4 regions of the Methylophaga sp. UBA2513 genome follow, and region 4 is predicted to be linked to each of the others. Evidence: riboswitches for the same ligand, from Rfam matches in the RefSeq annotation. Region 4 holds a riboswitch; each other region holds the start of a gene.

What was found. A riboswitch is a leader RNA that binds a small molecule or an ion and turns the genes downstream of it on or off. The one in region 4 is predicted to bind cyclic di-GMP.
Region 1: it holds a riboswitch for cyclic di-GMP, as region 4 does, so the genes downstream of both, B3V56_RS00395 (PEP-CTERM sorting domain-containing protein) here and B3V56_RS07245 (hypothetical protein) in region 4, are expected to answer to the same signal.
Region 2: it holds a riboswitch for cyclic di-GMP, as region 4 does, so the genes downstream of both, B3V56_RS12450 (hypothetical protein) here and B3V56_RS07245 (hypothetical protein) in region 4, are expected to answer to the same signal.
Region 3: it holds a riboswitch for cyclic di-GMP, as region 4 does, so the genes downstream of both, B3V56_RS08495 (hypothetical protein) here and B3V56_RS07245 (hypothetical protein) in region 4, are expected to answer to the same signal.

Annotation. Positions count from the first base shown of each region.
Region 1 covers NZ_DDNT01000001.1:82,400-86,838, reverse strand. The annotation lists gene B3V56_RS00400 (hypothetical protein) at 1-436, shown strand, start outside; gene B3V56_RS00395 (PEP-CTERM sorting domain-containing protein) at 541-1,293, opposite strand; cyclic di-GMP riboswitch class I at 1,319-1,408, opposite strand; cyclic di-GMP riboswitch class I at 1,778-1,860, shown strand; gene B3V56_RS00390 (hypothetical protein) at 1,887-2,405, shown strand; gene B3V56_RS00385 (PA0069 family radical SAM protein) at 2,499-3,557, opposite strand; gene B3V56_RS00380 (SIMPL domain-containing protein) at 3,557-4,276, opposite strand; gene B3V56_RS00375 (alpha-L-glutamate ligase-like protein) at 4,332-4,439, opposite strand, start outside.
Region 2 covers NZ_DDNT01000020.1:153,482-157,920, forward strand. The annotation lists gene B3V56_RS12445 (formate--tetrahydrofolate ligase) at 1-1,604, shown strand, start outside; gene B3V56_RS12450 (hypothetical protein) at 1,694-2,404, opposite strand; cyclic di-GMP riboswitch class I at 2,424-2,503, opposite strand; gene djlA (co-chaperone DjlA) at 2,557-3,390, opposite strand; gene ubiB (ubiquinone biosynthesis regulatory protein kinase UbiB) at 3,396-4,439, opposite strand, start outside.
Region 3 covers NZ_DDNT01000014.1:151,570-156,008, reverse strand. The annotation lists gene B3V56_RS08505 (undecaprenyl-phosphate glucose phosphotransferase) at 1-388, shown strand, start outside; cyclic di-GMP riboswitch class I at 623-702, shown strand; gene B3V56_RS08500 (hypothetical protein) at 738-1,187, shown strand; cyclic di-GMP riboswitch class I at 1,390-1,469, shown strand; gene B3V56_RS08495 (hypothetical protein) at 1,502-2,020, shown strand; gene B3V56_RS08490 (polysaccharide biosynthesis/export family protein) at 2,146-2,697, shown strand; gene B3V56_RS08485 (hypothetical protein) at 2,719-3,900, shown strand; gene B3V56_RS08480 (Wzz/FepE/Etk N-terminal domain-containing protein) at 3,932-4,439, shown strand, end outside.
Region 4 covers NZ_DDNT01000010.1:275,978-280,416, reverse strand. The annotation lists gene B3V56_RS07255 (hypothetical protein) at 1-426, shown strand, start outside; gene B3V56_RS07250 (hypothetical protein) at 432-608, shown strand; cyclic di-GMP riboswitch class I at 818-904, shown strand; gene B3V56_RS07245 (hypothetical protein) at 922-1,461, shown strand; gene B3V56_RS07240 (thioredoxin family protein) at 1,640-1,978, shown strand; gene B3V56_RS07235 (metal ABC transporter solute-binding protein, Zn/Mn family) at 2,107-2,997, opposite strand; gene B3V56_RS07230 (metal ABC transporter permease) at 3,019-3,885, opposite strand; gene B3V56_RS07225 (metal ABC transporter ATP-binding protein) at 3,882-4,439, opposite strand, start outside.

The DNA of each region.
Region 1 (4,439 bases), on a different contig from region 4:
CATCAATCCAACAGGGTCAACTAATGCCACTCAGACCACCTCAGTAGATACAGGAAGCACGGTGTTAGGTAGTGGTACCGTCACTAACGGTGACGAGCCATGGAGTTCAACTTACGATGTGACTACAACAGAAGATACCTCTACCATTATTGAGTGGTCATTTAATCCTGTAGCTGCGCTGACAGAAGCCACCATTTCTTTTGATAATGGGGTTGATCCAGTTCAGTTGTTTGATATTTCAGGTGATTTCAGGTTTACAGGTTTGATTTACGCAGGCACAGTTGCCTCTGTTAATTTGCTGAATGGTAATCGAAACGTCTTTAAATATGACGTATCACTGCAATCAGTTTCTGAAGTCCCTGTTCCTGCAGCATTTTTTCTTTTAGCCCCAGCCCTGTTAGGGTTCCTTGGTCTACGTAGAAAAAACGTGCTCTAGCTCGGGAAATTTAAACTTTTCTGAGACACTTCAATTATCTGACAAGATATTGAGTATTGTGAAAAAGCCGTGGTACAGGACCACGGCTTTTTTATTGCTGGATATTATTTCGCTTTACGGCGCAGGCCGATAAATCCTAATAGAGCAGGAGCAAACATTAATAATGCACCAGGAACAGGAACTGCAGATGGTACATCAACTTCTTCAATTCCAGCATAAAGCACACTTTGCTGGCTGTAGTTATAAAAACCGAAAGACCCATTACTGAATGCACCAGTAATACTTAACTCTTTTATACCATTGACAAAGACTTCAACTAAAGAGGATGTAAAGGTAATATCAAAGTCATATGTTGTATTATCTAGCCAACCTGTATCGCCCAAGTTAGTTGCACGGGCTAATTCGGTCACATTTTTGCTTGGATCATGAGACCAAGCACCAGAGTTATCACCCAATACGTCCCTGACCTGTGAGATGGCCAGTCCTTTTTGACCAGCACCGTAATAGGTTTGATCTCCTTGTTTCCAGTCGATGAGTAAATAATCAGCAGATGAGTTGGTTAGATCGTTATTGTTATAACCCAAGACAAACCCGATATAATCATCATCAGCAGTCGTCTTTACTGTTATCTGACCTGATAATGCCGTGCCCTGGCTATTTTTATTGTTGTGAAAGACGGTTGGAGTACCGTTGATTCCTTGTTGAACAGCATTATTACCCGACTGTAATACCCAGTTACCGTTACCATTTGCCTTCCATGAAGACAAATCAACGGGCTGAGGTGCAGCCATAGCTGTTGTGGATATTGCTCCAAGAATGAAGCCACCCAAGAGAAGGTTTTGTAACATTTTTTTCATGCCATTTTCCTTATTCGCAAAGTGAAAATGCAACTCAGCCATCTCATTTTTATCAGTAGAATTGAGACCTGTAGCTTTCCGTGCTTGGCTCACACCAAGGTTGGCTTTGAAATTGAGCGCTGGGTTTTACCAGCAAGGAAATTCTAACCCAACCAGACGCGATAGAAAATAACGTGTTTTGTATTTTCTTTACAAAAGTTAACTTTTGTAAAGTGACATGCGTTCGCTGCTATCTAGCGATAACGCAATGAAGCTGATAATGCAACTCCATATTCCCGGTGTATAGAAAGTCTCATTGTTAATTCTTGCAATAATTCACAACCAGTTCACAGTTTTTTTGTGATCATTATCACGCGATCAAGCAAATGCTGTGCGTTACATCCCAGATTTAACTAACTGGTATGGTTCTGAAATTCAGTGATTTGTACCATCGAATCATCTGAAATAGTTCAGATGGTCACATCATTAGTTATTTGTGATGTGTTTTTTATAAAGCCAAACTCGTCGTGAGACGGGGTCGGAAAGCCACGGATCTCTAATGTAATTGGAGATGGCCGGGTTGCATTGCTTCATAGATTAAATAGGAATTTATTATGAAAAAAGCGATGCTATTTGCTGTAGCTCTTTTGTTTTCGGTTGGTGTTAATGCCGCTACGTTAAATTTGACTGGAATTGGTTCATCAGGTGCTTCTCAAAGCGTTGATGTAAACAACAACAGTACAGTTTTAGCAGGTGGTACTGTAGGTGAATCAAGCAGTTGGTCTTCAGGCTTCGATTTAACCTCAGACACTGATACTGCAGTAAAGGTTGAATGGTCATTTAACCCATTTACTGCTCTTGATAGTGCAGTACTTGTATTCAGTGAAATCACAGGTCCATCAGGTGGTTACACTGGTAGTACACAGTACTTCAACATCACTGGCGACTTTAGCTTTACAGCATTTTTAACTGCTGGTGTGTACTACGCTGTTGATATTATCGACGCTACATCTAGTATTTTGAAATATGATGTATCAGTATCTGCAGTACCTGTACCAGCTGCATTATTTTTATTCGCACCAGCCTTATTAGGATTATTGGGCATGCGTAGAAAAACTGCAGTAGCAGCATAAAACTTGAAATCAAAAATCAAGTTAACAATTGTTAGTTAGATTGAAAGGGGAACTTCGGTTCCCCTTTTTTATGTCTAATAAAGATGCTCTTTTCTAAAACAAATCCATTTGCTTTGATGGTTTGTGAAATAAGTCGGTTCGTAGAACCAATGAAGATTGGTTTATGGGGTATTTTTTTACCGCTACGTTGAATCGTTTTTTGATCATATCCGCATAGAACCCCTGACCTTCAAGTCTAAAACCAAATCGTGGGTCATTGGTTTTGCCATTCCTGGAATCTTTAATGCGATTCATAACATGTTCAGCCTTATCTGGATAATGACTGTGTAACCAATCATTGAAGAGGGGGCTGACTTCTCTTGGTAATCTCACAAAAATATAGTCAATATTGCTAGCGCCTGCTTTTGCAGAAGCATCAATAATCGCTTCTAACTCTGTATCTGTAAGAACAGGAATGACAGGGGCAATCAGAACAGAAACAGGGATGCCATTACCCTTTAATATGCTAATCGTTTGCAGGCGTCTTTGTGCACTGCTGGCTCTTGGCTCAAGTTTTCTGGCAAGTGTTTTATCCAAGGTCGTGATAGACAATTGCACATGTACCAGTTGTTTTTCTGCAAGTTGTTTAAGTATGTCGATATCACGTTCTATCATAGATGACTTTGTGACAATATTAACTGGATGGCTAAATTCCAGCATCACCTTGAGTATCTGTCGTGTGAGTTTATGATCACGTTCTATTGGCTGATAAGGATCAGTGTTAGCGCCAAGAGATAGTATTGAGCACTGGTAATTCTTTGCCATTAACTCATGCCGAAGTAAGTCAGCAGCATTGGGTTTGACCGTGAGTTTTGTTTCAAAATCCAAGCCTGGAGACAATCCCAGATAAGCGTGGGTAGGTCTGGCGTAACAATAAATGCAGCCATGCTCACAGCCACGGTAAGGGTTAATCGTTTGCTGAAATGGTAGATCAGGTGATTGGTTTCGACTGATAATTTTACGAGGTGTTTCTTCACTTACCTCTGTCGAAAGAGGACTGACTTCACTATGAAACCAGCCATCATCAACCTCAGTGCGTTGAAACTCATTAAAACGACCATCGATGTTATTTACTGAGCCACGGCCCTTGTGTCGTTTATTGTGTTCTGACATTAATCAGATAAGTAATACTCTATGGTAGAAACAACGCGTACCTTTTTTATTTGTGGATTATTGTTGTCGCGTGAACTGATGCTGAATTGGCCTTGGCGCGCCTTACGAATTTTACCCAAGGTGCTGTCTGAGTCTTGAGCAAATTTTTCTGCTACTTCACGGGCTTTACGTGTCGCTTCTTCAATCATCTGAGGCTTAATTGAATTAAGACGTGTAAATAAATACTCTGGTTGAGCCGCGTAATTATTGCCTGTTAACACAATGCCTTGCTTGCCAAGTTCAGAGAGTTGCCCCATCACTTCTCTGACGGTGTCAATGGCCTCTGAATATACAGTAACGGTCTGTACAGCCGTATATCGAAATTCAGCACGTTGATTGCCACCATATTGCTGTGCAGATTTGTCGGTGATGGCTGGCGCGCTGATGGTGACATCATCACGTTTTATACCTTGTTGGGTCAGAAACGAAATAATGGTGTTGGTATTGCTATCAACATCATTGTATAAGCCTTGTAAATTATTACTTGCCAGAGTGAACTGGATTGGCCAGATGACGATATCTGCAGTGAACTCTTGTTCAGCTAGCCCTTTTACTGTAACTGTTCGTTCGTATTCTTTATATTCGATTGCAGCATTAGATAGAAACCAACCCAGGGTACTAAGACCGAGAAATAAAGCGACACCAAGAATCAGACTACTGCTTTTATTGACCGATGACATAAGTCTCTCCTATAGCAAACGCATGAATGTCCCAGCAGTGTAAAACAATTGTTGATTATGATCGACGTGAAAAATGCTCTTTTGAAAACGCGATACGTTGTTCAAGCGTCATTTTCTTCACATTGGTTAAAGATTCAATTTTCTTGAGCCGTGGCAGTAAACC
Region 2 (4,439 bases), on a different contig from region 4:
TGGGTCTTGCCTCTCAACATATTGACCCATACGGACATTTCAAAGCGAAAGTATCATTAGATGTCATGGATGAGTTGGCAAAACGGCCGGATGGTAAGTTAATCCTAGTAACTGCTATTAGTCCGACTCCTGCTGGTGAGGGAAAAACGACAACCACGATCGGCCTGAGTGATGCGCTAAACCGAATTGGTAAGAAATCCATTGTCTGTGTACGCGAACCTTCTATGGGGCCATGCTTTGGTTTGAAAGGCGGGGCTGCGGGTGGCGGTTATGCTCAGGTTGTACCCATGGAGGATATCAATCTTCACTTCACTGGCGATCTGCATGCAATAGCTTCTGCCCACAATTTATTATCAGCGATGATTGATAATCATATCCATCATGGAAATGCATTACAGTTGGATGCAAGACGTATTGTCTGGCAGCGAGTTATGGATATGAATGACCGTGCATTGCGGGATATCGTGGTGGGTATGGGTGGTCCTGCCAATGGTTATTTGCGTGAAGAGCGCTTTGATATTGTTGTTGCTTCGGAAGTTATGGCTATCTTTTGCCTAGCTAATTCTTTGCCTGAGCTGAAGCAACGCTTGGGAGATATCCTGATCGGCTATTCCGTTGATGGGACACCAAGATATGCTCGAGAAATCATGGCCCACGGTGCTATGGCTGCATTACTAAAAGAAGCGATAAAACCCAATCTTGTGCAGACCTTAGAAAATAATCCAGCCTTTGTTCATGGTGGTCCATTTGCGAACATAGCGCATGGCTGTAATTCAGTTATCTCAACCAAAATGGCACTTAAGCTGAGTGATTATGTGGTCACTGAGGCGGGCTTTGGAGCGGATTTAGGTGCTGAGAAATTTATTGATATTAAGTGTCGCAAAGCTGGGATTAAGCCAGATATGGCTGTTGTTGTCGCCACAGTAAAAGCCTTGAAATATCACGGTGGTCTGGAACTGAAAGAGCTTGGCGAAGAAAACCTCGATGCGTTAAAGGTGGGACTGGCTAATTTAAAACGGCATTTAAGCAACTTACAAAATGAGTTTGGTCTACGCTGTGTTGTTGCCATCAATCACTTTGTTAATGATAGCGATGCAGAAATAGAACTAATTACAACGGCTGTAAAAGAAATGGGAGCTGAAGCCATTCTTGCTCGTCATTGGGCACAAGGTGGGGCCGGTGCCGAAACACTGGCGGAACGTGTTGTCGAAATACTGGATAGCCCTGCTGAGCCTTGTCGTCTGTTATATCCTGATAGTTTACCGCTATGGGACAAAATTAATCAGGTTGCTAAACGTCTATATGGCAGTGGTGAAGTCGTTGCTGATAAAAAAGTGATGGATAAGATCGCTATGTTGAACGAGCAGCACGGGGATATTCCAGTTTGTATGGCAAAAACACCGTATTCTTTTAGCAGTGACCCGAGCTTACGTGGCACGGCTGAGAATCATACGCTGACAATTCGTGATGTTCGTCTGTCAAACGGTGCTGGTTTTCTGGTTGTACTTTGTGGGGATGTGATGACTATGCCTGGATTACCTAAGCACCCAGCTGCTGAACGTATTGATATTGATGATAATGGCTCAATAGTCGGGCTGTTTTGATATAAAAAAGCTCAAATATTAAGGGTGTTAAGCAAAAAAGCCGTAGAAGTTTATCACTACGGCTTTTTTCTTTTATGTGCTTAAATTTTTTAAGCCTGAGTATTCACCTTGCGGCGCAAACCAAGAAAACCTAACAACGCTGGAGCAAACATCCATAAGGCAGCAGGTACAGGCACTGCTGATGGCGTTTGGATATAACTAGCAAAGCCAGTTTCTTCAAAGTTAATTTCATGTGAAAGTGATGCATAAATGAATAATGCATTATCAAGCAGAATATCAGCAGAAGGTAATGTTGATATAGGGCCAGTGAAAAAGTCTTTATCAAACATCATCAGGCCAGACAGAGAAAAACTTTCTGTGAATTCAGACACCGGAAAAAGAGTGCTAGTTGTAAATAGAATCGCATCACCTGTGATATCAGGATTAAGACCTTTATTCACCATCGATGTAACGATATCTGTATTGAATGCATCAAGGTTTGCAATAGTATTATCTAATATACTGAGAGCAAACTGGCTGCCATCAAACAAAGTGGGGGCAGCTGTACCTGAGAGAACGTAATTTGATGATACGTATGTACTCACTGTGCCTGTGCTTGGAAGAGCATATGATGAGTAAAGGGTCGCTGATGCTAGGTCTGTATCGTAAGACCATGTAGCTGGTGCAGACTGGCCGAGCAATGAACTTAGGTCGCCATTAGCTGTTTGCCATGAACCATTAGTTGATAAGCTTGTTGCAGCTATAGCAGCGTTAGTTAAACCAGTAAATAAAGCCAGTGCGATAAAAACTATTTTTTTCATGTGTTCTTTCCTTAGATATTATTGCAGTACAGCCACCTTAGTATCATAAGGTCTGTAACTTTCCGTCCTTGGTTCACACCGAGTTTGGCTTTGGTTAAAGTGTTTCCAGAAAAAATAGTACCAAACAGATAATAATAAATAAAACGAAATTGTTAATTTTGTTCTCGATGTTTTTTTATTAAATCGTATGCTAACTGAATTTCTTTCGCTTGCTCTGTGGCAACGGCAATCATATCTTCTGGAACGCCTTGTCCCATGAGTTTATCCGGATGATATTGGCTCATCAGTTTTCGATAAGCACGTTTAATTTCTTGATTAGAACTCTTTTCAGTCACCCCAAGCGCTTTATAAGCATCGGCCAATTCATCAGAATAAGAGCGCTGCGGACCGGAAGAGTATTGCTGCTGATGACCTCTTGCGAAACTTGCCTGGCTCATCACCATATCCAGAATACGGTTAAACTCGGCCCGGTTATATCCTAACTGAGCAGAGACTTGTTCCAGAATATCTTTTTCTTGTGGATCAAGCTTACCATCGGCTAAGGCCATGACTATCAGGTAAACCAGTAAGACTTGTTTTAGATTAAACGTATTACCACAATGTTGTTTGAAATGATTCATTGTGTCTGTAATATCAAAGTCGGGTTCTGCGCCTCGCTTAAATTGGCGGATGGCTTCTTGTCGATGCTCACCCGACATCCCCATTTTTTTGATAAAGGCTTCCACGTGATCGATTTCAATCTGGCTGATTCGACCATCTGCCTTCGCTAGTTTCCCCATCAAAACAAACACAGTTTCAAGAAAAACTGTTTGACGGGTTTGACTTGTAAATGGATTAGCACCGCCCAGACCATACGCTCGTATACGGTCAGCAAAACCACCAAACAGTAAGCCAATCAGTGCGCCAAAAATTCCTAAAATGAGTAATCCTACACTCATCGTACTGAGTAATATAAAGCCTAGAATAAGGCCAATCCACTTAAACATAACAATTAACTTTTGTTTGAAATACTAAAATAAATAAGACCGAGCCCCCATAGCCCAAATACCCAGCTCAGTACTGGTAACCCTGCAAACATAGTTGTCGAGTAACCATCGAGACCGGTGATAACGGCAGCGCCTACCAAAAATGCAGCGCCAGAGGTAGCAGCAGCACTACGATAACTGGCTTTTTTGATTTCTTTACGCAGCTGTTGAATATCATGTGATGCTAAATTAACGTTCAGCTGACCATCTTGGGCTCTCTTAGTCAGGTCATATAATAGACGCGGCATCTCGGGTAAGGTTTCAGCCCAATGAGGAGCTTCTTGCTTTAGTGTTCTTAACGCTGCTTGCCAGCCCATTTTTTCCTTCATCCATGATTCTAAAATGGGTTTGGCTGTTTTCCATAGATCCAGATCTGGATAGAGGTCACGGCCCAAGCCTTCAATATTCAGTAAGGTTTTTTGTAGCAGCACCAACTGTGGTTGTACTTCCATATTAAAACGACGCGCTGTTTGGAAAAGTCTCAGCAGCAGTTGTCCGAAAGAAATTTCTTTTAAAGGACGAGCGAATATGGGTTCACAAACACTTCTTATGGCTGCTTCAAACTCATCAAGTCGAGTCTCAGCCGGCACCCAGCCTGATTGCACATGTAACTCGGCAACCCGGCGATAGTCATGATTGAAAAAGGCAAGGAAATTTTCAGCTAAATAACGCTGATCATCTGGAGATAATGTCCCCATGATGCCAAAATCAACAGCAACATAACGTGGATTTGCCGGATCATGACTATCCACCATGATATTACCGGGATGCATGTCCGCATGGAAAAAACTATGCTTGAATACTTGGGTGAAAAAGATTTCGACCCCCATTTCTGCCAGTTTTGCCATATCCACACCTTTCGCGATTAAACCTTCAGTATCGCTAATAGGCGTGCCATAAATACGTTCTTGAACCAGGATATTAGGCTTGGTCAGCTTCCAGTATATCTTGGGGACATATAGTAAGGTGGTGCCTTCAAAATTGCGTTGCAGTTGAGAGGCTGAAGAGGC
Region 3 (4,439 bases), on a different contig from region 4:
AGACACCGTCACACAAGCACAAAAAAATGATAGCCGTATCACACCATTTGGTGGCTTTTTGAGAAGAACATCACTGGATGAGTTACCCCAATTCTTTAATTCATTGGGCGGAAGTATGTCGATTGTAGGACCACGACCCCATGCTGTAGCGCATAACGAACAATACCGTGCTCAGATTCAAGGGTATATGTTGAGACATAAAGTCAAACCAGGTATTACGGGCTTAGCCCAGATAAATGGCTTTAGGGGGGAAACTGATACCTTGGACAAAATGCAAGGTCGTGTGCATTACGATCTAAAATATATACAGAACTGGTCATTACTTCTGGATATAGAAATTATTTTCTTAACGATATTTAAGGGGTTTGTAGGTAAAAATGCCTATTGAAATCTCGACTCAGCTTATTAGTAATTTTACTTAGGAAAATAAACTTGTTGCCTGTCCTGAGACACGGTATCATAGAAATACTACTGAAATAGATGCATCAATCTTGGGTGCTAGATAACACTCGTTATCGTGATTATTTTCAGTAGAAATCAGAACAATAGACATCAACGGTGATGGCTTTGTAGCAAGATCATATACAAATGGTCTTACACAATGTCAGCAGGTTAGATGTTGTGTAATTAAAGCCAAACTCGCTGTGAGGCGGGGTCGGAAAGCCACAGATCTTTAAATATAAAGATGGCTGGGTTGCATTGCTTGTTTTTTCAACCTATGCATAAGGAAGTTTATTATGAAAAAAGCGATGCTATTTATCGTAGCTATGATGTTTTCTGTTGCTGCCAACGCGGCGACATACAACTTAACAACTTCAGACAGTGCTACCATTTTCGATAATGGTTCAAGTGCAGTAAGTACATCATTTGGTGATACTACAACGTCTTTCACACTTGAAGTTATCGATGGCGGATTGTCTGCTATTGATTTTGACTTTTCTCCATCTAGCAAGTTTGTAGCTGGTACACTTACAATCGGAACTATGGTTTTCGCCGTTGCGCCTGATTTCACGACAATGTTAAACCTTGCAGAAGGTTTTTACGCTGTAACATTTGATATTCAACCTGCTTTGGGTAATATGTCATTTGGTGTTTCAGCTGTACCTGTTCCAGCAGCGTTATTCTTGTTTGCTCCAGCTCTATTGGGCTTTTTGGGTCTTCGTAGAAAAGCTGCTGTTGCCGCATAAGTAAAAGCAAAACAGAAAATAAAAAGGGAGCTTAAGCTCCCTTTTTATTGGCTGATGTTATTGTTAGTGACGAAGTCTAGGTCGACTACGTAAATATATGTAAACATTGTACCAAGGTACAATAGACAGACTCTGAACTAGACCCTTAACATGGAACCATCTGAAAAAGTCAGATAGGTAATTATCAAACTCAAATTTGATAATTAATTAAAGCCAAACTCGTCGTGAGGCGGGGTCGGAAAGCCACAGATCTTTGACGCTGAAGATGGCTGGGCTGCATTGCTTGTTTTAACTTATGCATAAGGAAGTTTATTATGAAAAAAGCGATGCTATTTTTAGTAGCTCTAATGTTCTCTGTTGGTGTTAATGCAGCGACTTTATCTTTTGACGTGGCGGGCGCATCGAATGCGACACAAGATGTCAGTATCTCCAGTGGACAAACTGTCTTAGGTGGTGGTTTTGTGACTGAAGGGACAGGTCCTAGTGATACGTGGAAGTCATTTTTCAATCTAAGTAGTTCTGAAGACACTTACGTAAAAATTGAATGGTCATTTAATCCAGAGTCGAATTTTACCAATGCTCAACTCGGATTTACAGCTGAAGCTGATTACCCAGTCTATACAACACTTATTGACATAACTGGTGATTACTCGTTTGTTATGTTTTTAGAAGCTGGTGTAAATTATGCTGTAGATATTCTTAACGCTAGCCGTGATGTATTCAAGTATGATGTTTCTGTGTCAGAAGTACCTGTGCCAGCAGCATTATTCTTGTTTGCTCCTGCTTTATTAGGCTTTTTAGGGCTTAGAAGAAAGAACGCAGTGGCTGCATAATAATACTTAAGTTAACAGTAGGTTAACTAAGATATTTTTGGAGGGAGCGAATGCTCCCTTTTTTTTTGAAAAATAGAGTGTTAATATCAATTTTGAATGTCAATTATAGATAAGGATTTTCTTCAATGTCTAAACGCTTGATCTTAATGTTTTCTTTATTATTATCTTTTTCTACAGCAGTATTAGCTGAAGAAGAACGTTATCTACTAAACTCTGGAGATATTTTAGATATCTCAGTATGGAACGAAGAAGCTCTGCAAAAGCAAGCAGTTGTTCTTCCTGATGGAGTGGTGACTTTCCCACTTGCAGGCGAAATAGTGGCTAAAGATAAAACAGTTGCCAATGTAGAGGCAGAATTAACTAAAAAGCTTGGTGAATATTTAGCTGACCCAGTTGTTACAGTATCCGTGACAAGTGTTGAAGGTAATAGAGTACATATTTTGGGGAAAGTACTTAATCCAGGGTCGTTTGTTATGAATCAACCACTAGATGCTATGCAGGCATTGAGTTTAGCCGGTGGATTATCACCCTATGCCGAAGAGAATAACATTATTGTGCTCAGGAGAGATGGAGAGAGCCAAAAAGTGCTCCCAGTCAAATACGCTGAAATTAAAAAAGGCAAACAACTCAAAACAAACATCACACTTGAGAGTGGTGATGTCATGATAATTCCTTAGTTCAACATAACTGTGAAGTTGATGAAAACAAAGCTATCACTGACAGTTGCTATTTTGTTCGCCAGCTCTGTAAATGCTGCAGAGTGGGGAATTGATTTTGAAGCTGACCCACAGTTTAAATACGATGATAATGAACTATTAAGGGAAGACAAAAAAGGTGACTTCAGTCTAAAAATTAACCCGACATTATCACTATCAAGAAATCTAGAGAATTCAGAGTCTCGATTACGGATGGGATATAGAATCAGTCGTTACCAAGACTTGAATGATCTTGATACTGAAAACCCTTTCATTGGTTTTTCTACATCTCGCTCGACTGAAAGAAGCTCTTATGGAATAAACCTAGATTATTCTGAAAGAGAGTCAAGATCTATCGCGGAAGAAGACACAGCAGATTTTAGCAATACATCTACAACCACGATTAAATCTATATCTCCAAATTTTAGTTATAGCTTGACTGAGTTAGATACAATTACAACCAGTGCTTCTTACCAAGAGCGGACACAATCTTCAACAACGAATAATTCATTATTATCTAACAATTCTCGATTGACTGATAATGAGACTAAGAGTTTAAACTTAGCCTGGCAACATCAATATTCTGAAAGACTAAGTGGTGGTATATCCCTAGGATACGTAAATTACTCTGCCGAATCAGAAAGTCTAGATAATGAATACGATACATACACAGCAGGCTTTACCTCTACATATCAATTAACTGAATTGTGGGTTATTAATGGTTTGTTAGGTGCGCGTTACTTGGATAGTGAAAATACTTTTTCTAATGGTTTAACAACAACTAGTAGTAGTTCTGGGCTTAACTACTCCTTGAGCGCTACGAAAAATGGTGAGTTAGACTCCATGAGTCTATCAGCTAGTCGTTCATTACTACCTTCTAGCACTGGCGCTGTGAACGAGCAGGATGCATATACTCTCAGCTACAGTAGAGAACTGTCAGAAAAGCTTAAAGCTAGTGTATCAACGACTTACCGTGAGTACACAAGTGCTGACGATATCAGCAGTATTACCACAAAATATATCGATTTCTCTCCTAGCTTGAGATGGGATATATATGAAAAATGGTCACTCGCATTTGGGTATCGTTATCGCAGTATAGATGAGTCTGATGGTAAAAATGTAAACAGTAATTCTGTGTCCCTAAATATCGACTATAACTGGGATGGCATCCATTTTTCACGTTAAATCATAACAACGAGTTAAGAGCAAATAATCAATGGAAGAAGAAGTAAAAGGCTTGGGAGATTATCTCAATATCCTATGGCGCAGAAAATACTGGATTATTATCCCAGCTGTGGTTCTAAGTATTGCAGCTGTTCTTGTGGTTTATTCACTACCTGCTACATACAAGTCTGAAGGGACAATATTAATTGAGTCTCAAGAAATTCCAAATGATTTAGTACGCTCCACTGTCACAAGTTATGCCGATCAACGTATTAGAGTTATCCAGCAGCGTTTGATGACTTCAGCTCGTGTGATGGATATCGTAAGAAAGTATGATCTGTATAGAGAGGAAAGACAGAAAGCAACTGCAACATCAGCGCTTGTAGGACTTTTTAAATCAAATGTTAGCGTGGATCTGGTTCAAGCTAATGTGACGGATCCTGTTAGTGGTCGAGCTAAACGAGCCAGTATTGCTTTCACGGTCTCATTTATGGATAAATCACCACAAAAAGCACAGCAGGTTGCCAATGAGCTTGTCACTGAGTTTTTGAATGAAAATG
Region 4 (4,439 bases):
GTGGTGTGTGTACAAGCCGTGATAAAAATGACGTCCGGGGAGGAGCATAAGCTTGCTGTGACCGAGTTTGAGCGCATTAATGTTACGGAGCAAAATGTGCAGCAAACCTTGCGTCAAGGGCCGTTGCTAAATGGTAGTTATCTGATTTTAGGAACATTTCGAGACATTATTGAAAAGACTCAAAATGAAATAGGTTTAAACGCTTCACTGGAAGACGTTGAATGTCTCGAGTTAAGATCCGCAGTAATTCATGCGCCAAGTAAACACCCTGTTGGGGCGAAACGCGCATTTGTGTTGAAGCACAATACAGGCACTTGCGTTTATCCAAAAGACATCAATACTAGGCAGATGGTAAAACGAAAAGACAAACAAGAAGTCGCGCAGTGGATAGAGTCTGAGCTACATCCACGTGAGAATAATGAATAGTAATAGTGATAAGCGCGACTGTTTTGAGTTGGGTGCCAGCGTTGATTCAGTTTCTGTTTGCTGTGGTGGCGATGCACTTTATTGCCAAGTGCATGCAAGAAGCGATCTTTATTGAGAACCTAGCTTATGGTGGGGAAAAGTCAGGGCTACTCGCTCTCTGGTTTGGTCATTTTTCACTTTAGCTTGTTACGTTATTTTCGCGCTGAGTTTGATTTATCTACTTGATACATAGTTGTATTCCTAACCAGCTTTGCCTGTTCAGATTGATGTGAGTGGGGAAGTCTTAATGCTAGAAATCGCCAAAACCCACTTTTATATAGGCCTTCTAGTACCAATGTACAATTGATTGAGCTATAAAAGCGATTTACCCTGTAGCTGTAGTAAATTAATTTCTTAATAAAGCCAACCTTGGTGTGAGCCAAGCACGGAAAGCTTCAGGTCTTTATAAGTAGTGAATAAAGATGGCTGGGTTGCAGAATAACAAAGGCTTATGTAATGAAGTTATTTAGCAAAAACTTATTAATCGCACTCGGGTTGTTAATTATGGCGCCGTTGACTGCTAACGCAGCAACTGTCCATCTTGATGCAAAAACAAACACTTCTTCGAATGCTGTTGAACTCAACCTGAAAGCAGGTACTTATTCAATAAGCCCATTTAAAGATGACACATACACAGCGTGGAATGCTTGGGGTAAAGTGCAAGGTTGTAGTGCTGATGGCACTGGTTGTTCAAAAGGCTGGGTCAACAACTACTCATTCACTACACCGTCTGGCACTACTCATATCATCACTAGCGATACTGGTAGATATGAGACAGCAGATTTAGCGCTGCTGAACGCACTTGGTGCAACATTTACACTGTTATCTGATGCCACAGTTCAGTTCTTCATCAATGATAGTAACTACGGTGACAACATCGGTGGTATGTCATTAAATGTATCTGCAGTGCCTATTCCTGCTGCAGCATTCTTGTTTGCGCCTGCATTATTAGGTTTCATGGGCTTACGTCGTAGAGCTCAAAAAACAGTCGCTTAATACCCAGACTGTTAAACCGATTAAAGCCGTAATGATTAAGTTCATTACGGCTTTTTTATTGCCTGAAAGAAACTTATGGCAAGATGATATGGCAAATGAACCTTTTTTTTTGTGGCTGAGAGAAGAGTCTTTCGGCGTTTGAGTAAAGAGATTGTCATTTACCCATAGAGTTAATTATATGAACATCGATCAAGCTGATGCCGACTCAGGATATCTACAGGAAACATTGACCTTTGATCAAACCAGCGAATTGCCGGGTAAGGTATTACTTGAGTTTGGTGCGCCCTGGTGTGGTCATTGTCAGGCAGCACGTGCAGCGATCAACGAAGTGATCAATGAACATACGGAGCTGCGTCATATCAAAATCTATGATGGCAAGGGCAAGCGACTGGGCCGTGGGTTTAGGGTCAAACTCTGGCCGACATTGATACTGCTAGACAATGGTCAAGAAGTGGATCGTCTGGTGCGGCCATTACGTGCTGAAGAGGTTCGTGAATTGATGTCGAAACTCAACTAAGCGGAGCCAGTTTTGCCCTTGTCCCGACTGATTTTCTCTGAGAATAGTTATGCATATAAACCATGTGTAACGGTTTAAGGAGCCACTACCCAGACTATCTGAAGATAAATAGCCTGGGTATCTCGGCGTTATTCGGAAAGGGCCGTGACGATTTGTTGTGTGTTGTATTGCATTAGTTTTATATAGGTTGCAGCCGGGCCATTTTCTTCAGATAACGACTCGGGATAGAGTCTGCCGCCTGGTTTTGCCCCGGTGGCGTTAGCAATCTGCTTGATCAAACGGGTGTTATTAGAGTTTTCAAGAAAATAACGTGTTACGCCAAGCTGTTTAATCTGATCGATGAGTTTAGCGATGGTAGCAGCTGAGGCTTCGGTTTCTGTGGATACGCCCTGGGGAGACAAAAACCTGACGCCATAGGCTTTTGTGTAATAACTAAATGCGTCATGGCTGGTTAAAATGTCACGTTTGTCAGTGGGCAGGCTTGTCAGCTTTGCGTGGATATTGGCATCCAGTGCCGTCAGTTTTTCCCTGTACGCTTGAGCAGCCTGTTGTATTTCATTTGTCAGATCTGGTCTGACTTCAATCAAGGCCGCTTCAATATTATTAACCCAAACCTGAACATTATCGACATCATTCCATACGTGTGGATCCGTTCTGAACTGGCCATAGCCGGCTGTTACAGAATAGGTCTCAATACCTTTTGAAACAGCAATCGGAGCTGTGCTGGTGCCGGCGGCTTTCGCTAAACGTTGAAACCAGTTCTCTAAACCCATGCCACTTAAAAAGATGACGTCTGCGGATTTGATTAACTTTACATCACCTGGGGAGGGCTCGTAGCTGTGTGGGTCACCATTAGGTGGCACAATACTGGTCACTTTTACATGCTTGCCACCTACGTTTTTGACGACATCAGCCAAAATGCCAAAGCTGGTGACAGCATTGATAGTGTTAGCGGAAGCGGATTTGATGACAAAAGTTAGGCCGATAAGAATCAGATAGGTGAATAACGGTTTATACATAGTGAACCTTTTGTTTTGATACTAGAGTTTGTAGCGATAGAACCACTGCTTTAACACCCCTTGTGGGGCAACGCACAGAGTGACAAGATAGATAAAACTGCTGGTCAAAATAATAGTTGGTCCGGACGCCGAACCTAAGTGGTAAGAAATTAGCAGACCGATAAAGCCAGAAAAGGCACCACTCGATGCAGCAATGACCAGCATCATTGGCAGTGTTCTGGTCCACAGTTGAGCGATAGCAGCGGGTAACATCATGATTCCTACAGCCATAAGCGTGCCTAATGTCTGAAAGCCGGCGACCAAGTTCAACACAACCAGAAATAAAAATAAGAAATGATAAACAGGGCCATAACCACCTACGGCTTTTAAGAAGCCGGGATCAAAGCAATCAACCACCAGTGGTCGATAGATAATGGCTAACACAATAAGACTCAAGCTAGTTACGCCACCCACCAGATACAATGATTGGGCATCAATCGCCAGTATGGTGCCAAAGAGTACGTGTAAGAGATCAATATTTGACCCACGCATTGAGACGATTAATACACCCAGTGCCAGTGAGGTCAGATAAAACGTAGCAAAGCTGGCATCTTCTTTTAATATCGTGGTGCGACTGACAAAGCCTGATAGTAATGCCACGCTGATACCGGCAACCAAACCGCCAATGCCCATGGCAATCAGTGATAAGCCTCCAGCAACCAAAAAGCCTATCGCTGCGCCAGGTAATACGGCATGACTCATGGCATCCCCGATTAGGCTCATTCGACGTAGCAATAACAACACGCCGACGGGGCCGGCACTCAAACCCAGTGATACAGAGGCAATAAGCGCCCGTCGCATAAATCCGTAATCTGCAAAAGGTTCAATCAGTAATTGGTAACTGGTCATGGTGTTTCAACCTGATTAAACAGTGTCGGCTCAAGCTGACCAAACCAGGATTCAGACTGCTGCACTGCCTTTAATACATTGGCCGTGGTGAGCACTTCTTTGGTTGTACCCCAACCAATAAGCTTTCTTGCCAGCAGTAAGACATTCGGAAAGTAGTCTCGGATTTGTTTTAAGTCGTGCAATACTGCAATGACAGTGCGACCTTCTGTATGCCAACGCATAACAAGGGCAATCAGAACTTTGGTTGTCTGCGCATCAATGGCAGTAAAGGGTTCATCTAACACAATCACGTCAGCATTTTGCAGTAGCAGCCGGGCAAAAAGGACGCGTTGAAATTGTCCGGCAGACAGCATACTGATTGGTTGTCGTTCAAAGTCTTTCAAGCCGACAGTGACTAAAGCCTCCTTGGCTTTATGGGCTAAATCTGACGATATACCTCCAAAAGGACCGACTTGTTTCCATAAGCCGAGCAAGACGGTTTCATAGACCGTGATTGGAAATTGACGGTCAATATCCGCCGCCTGTGCTAAGTAACCGATGCTTCGAACCGGGAT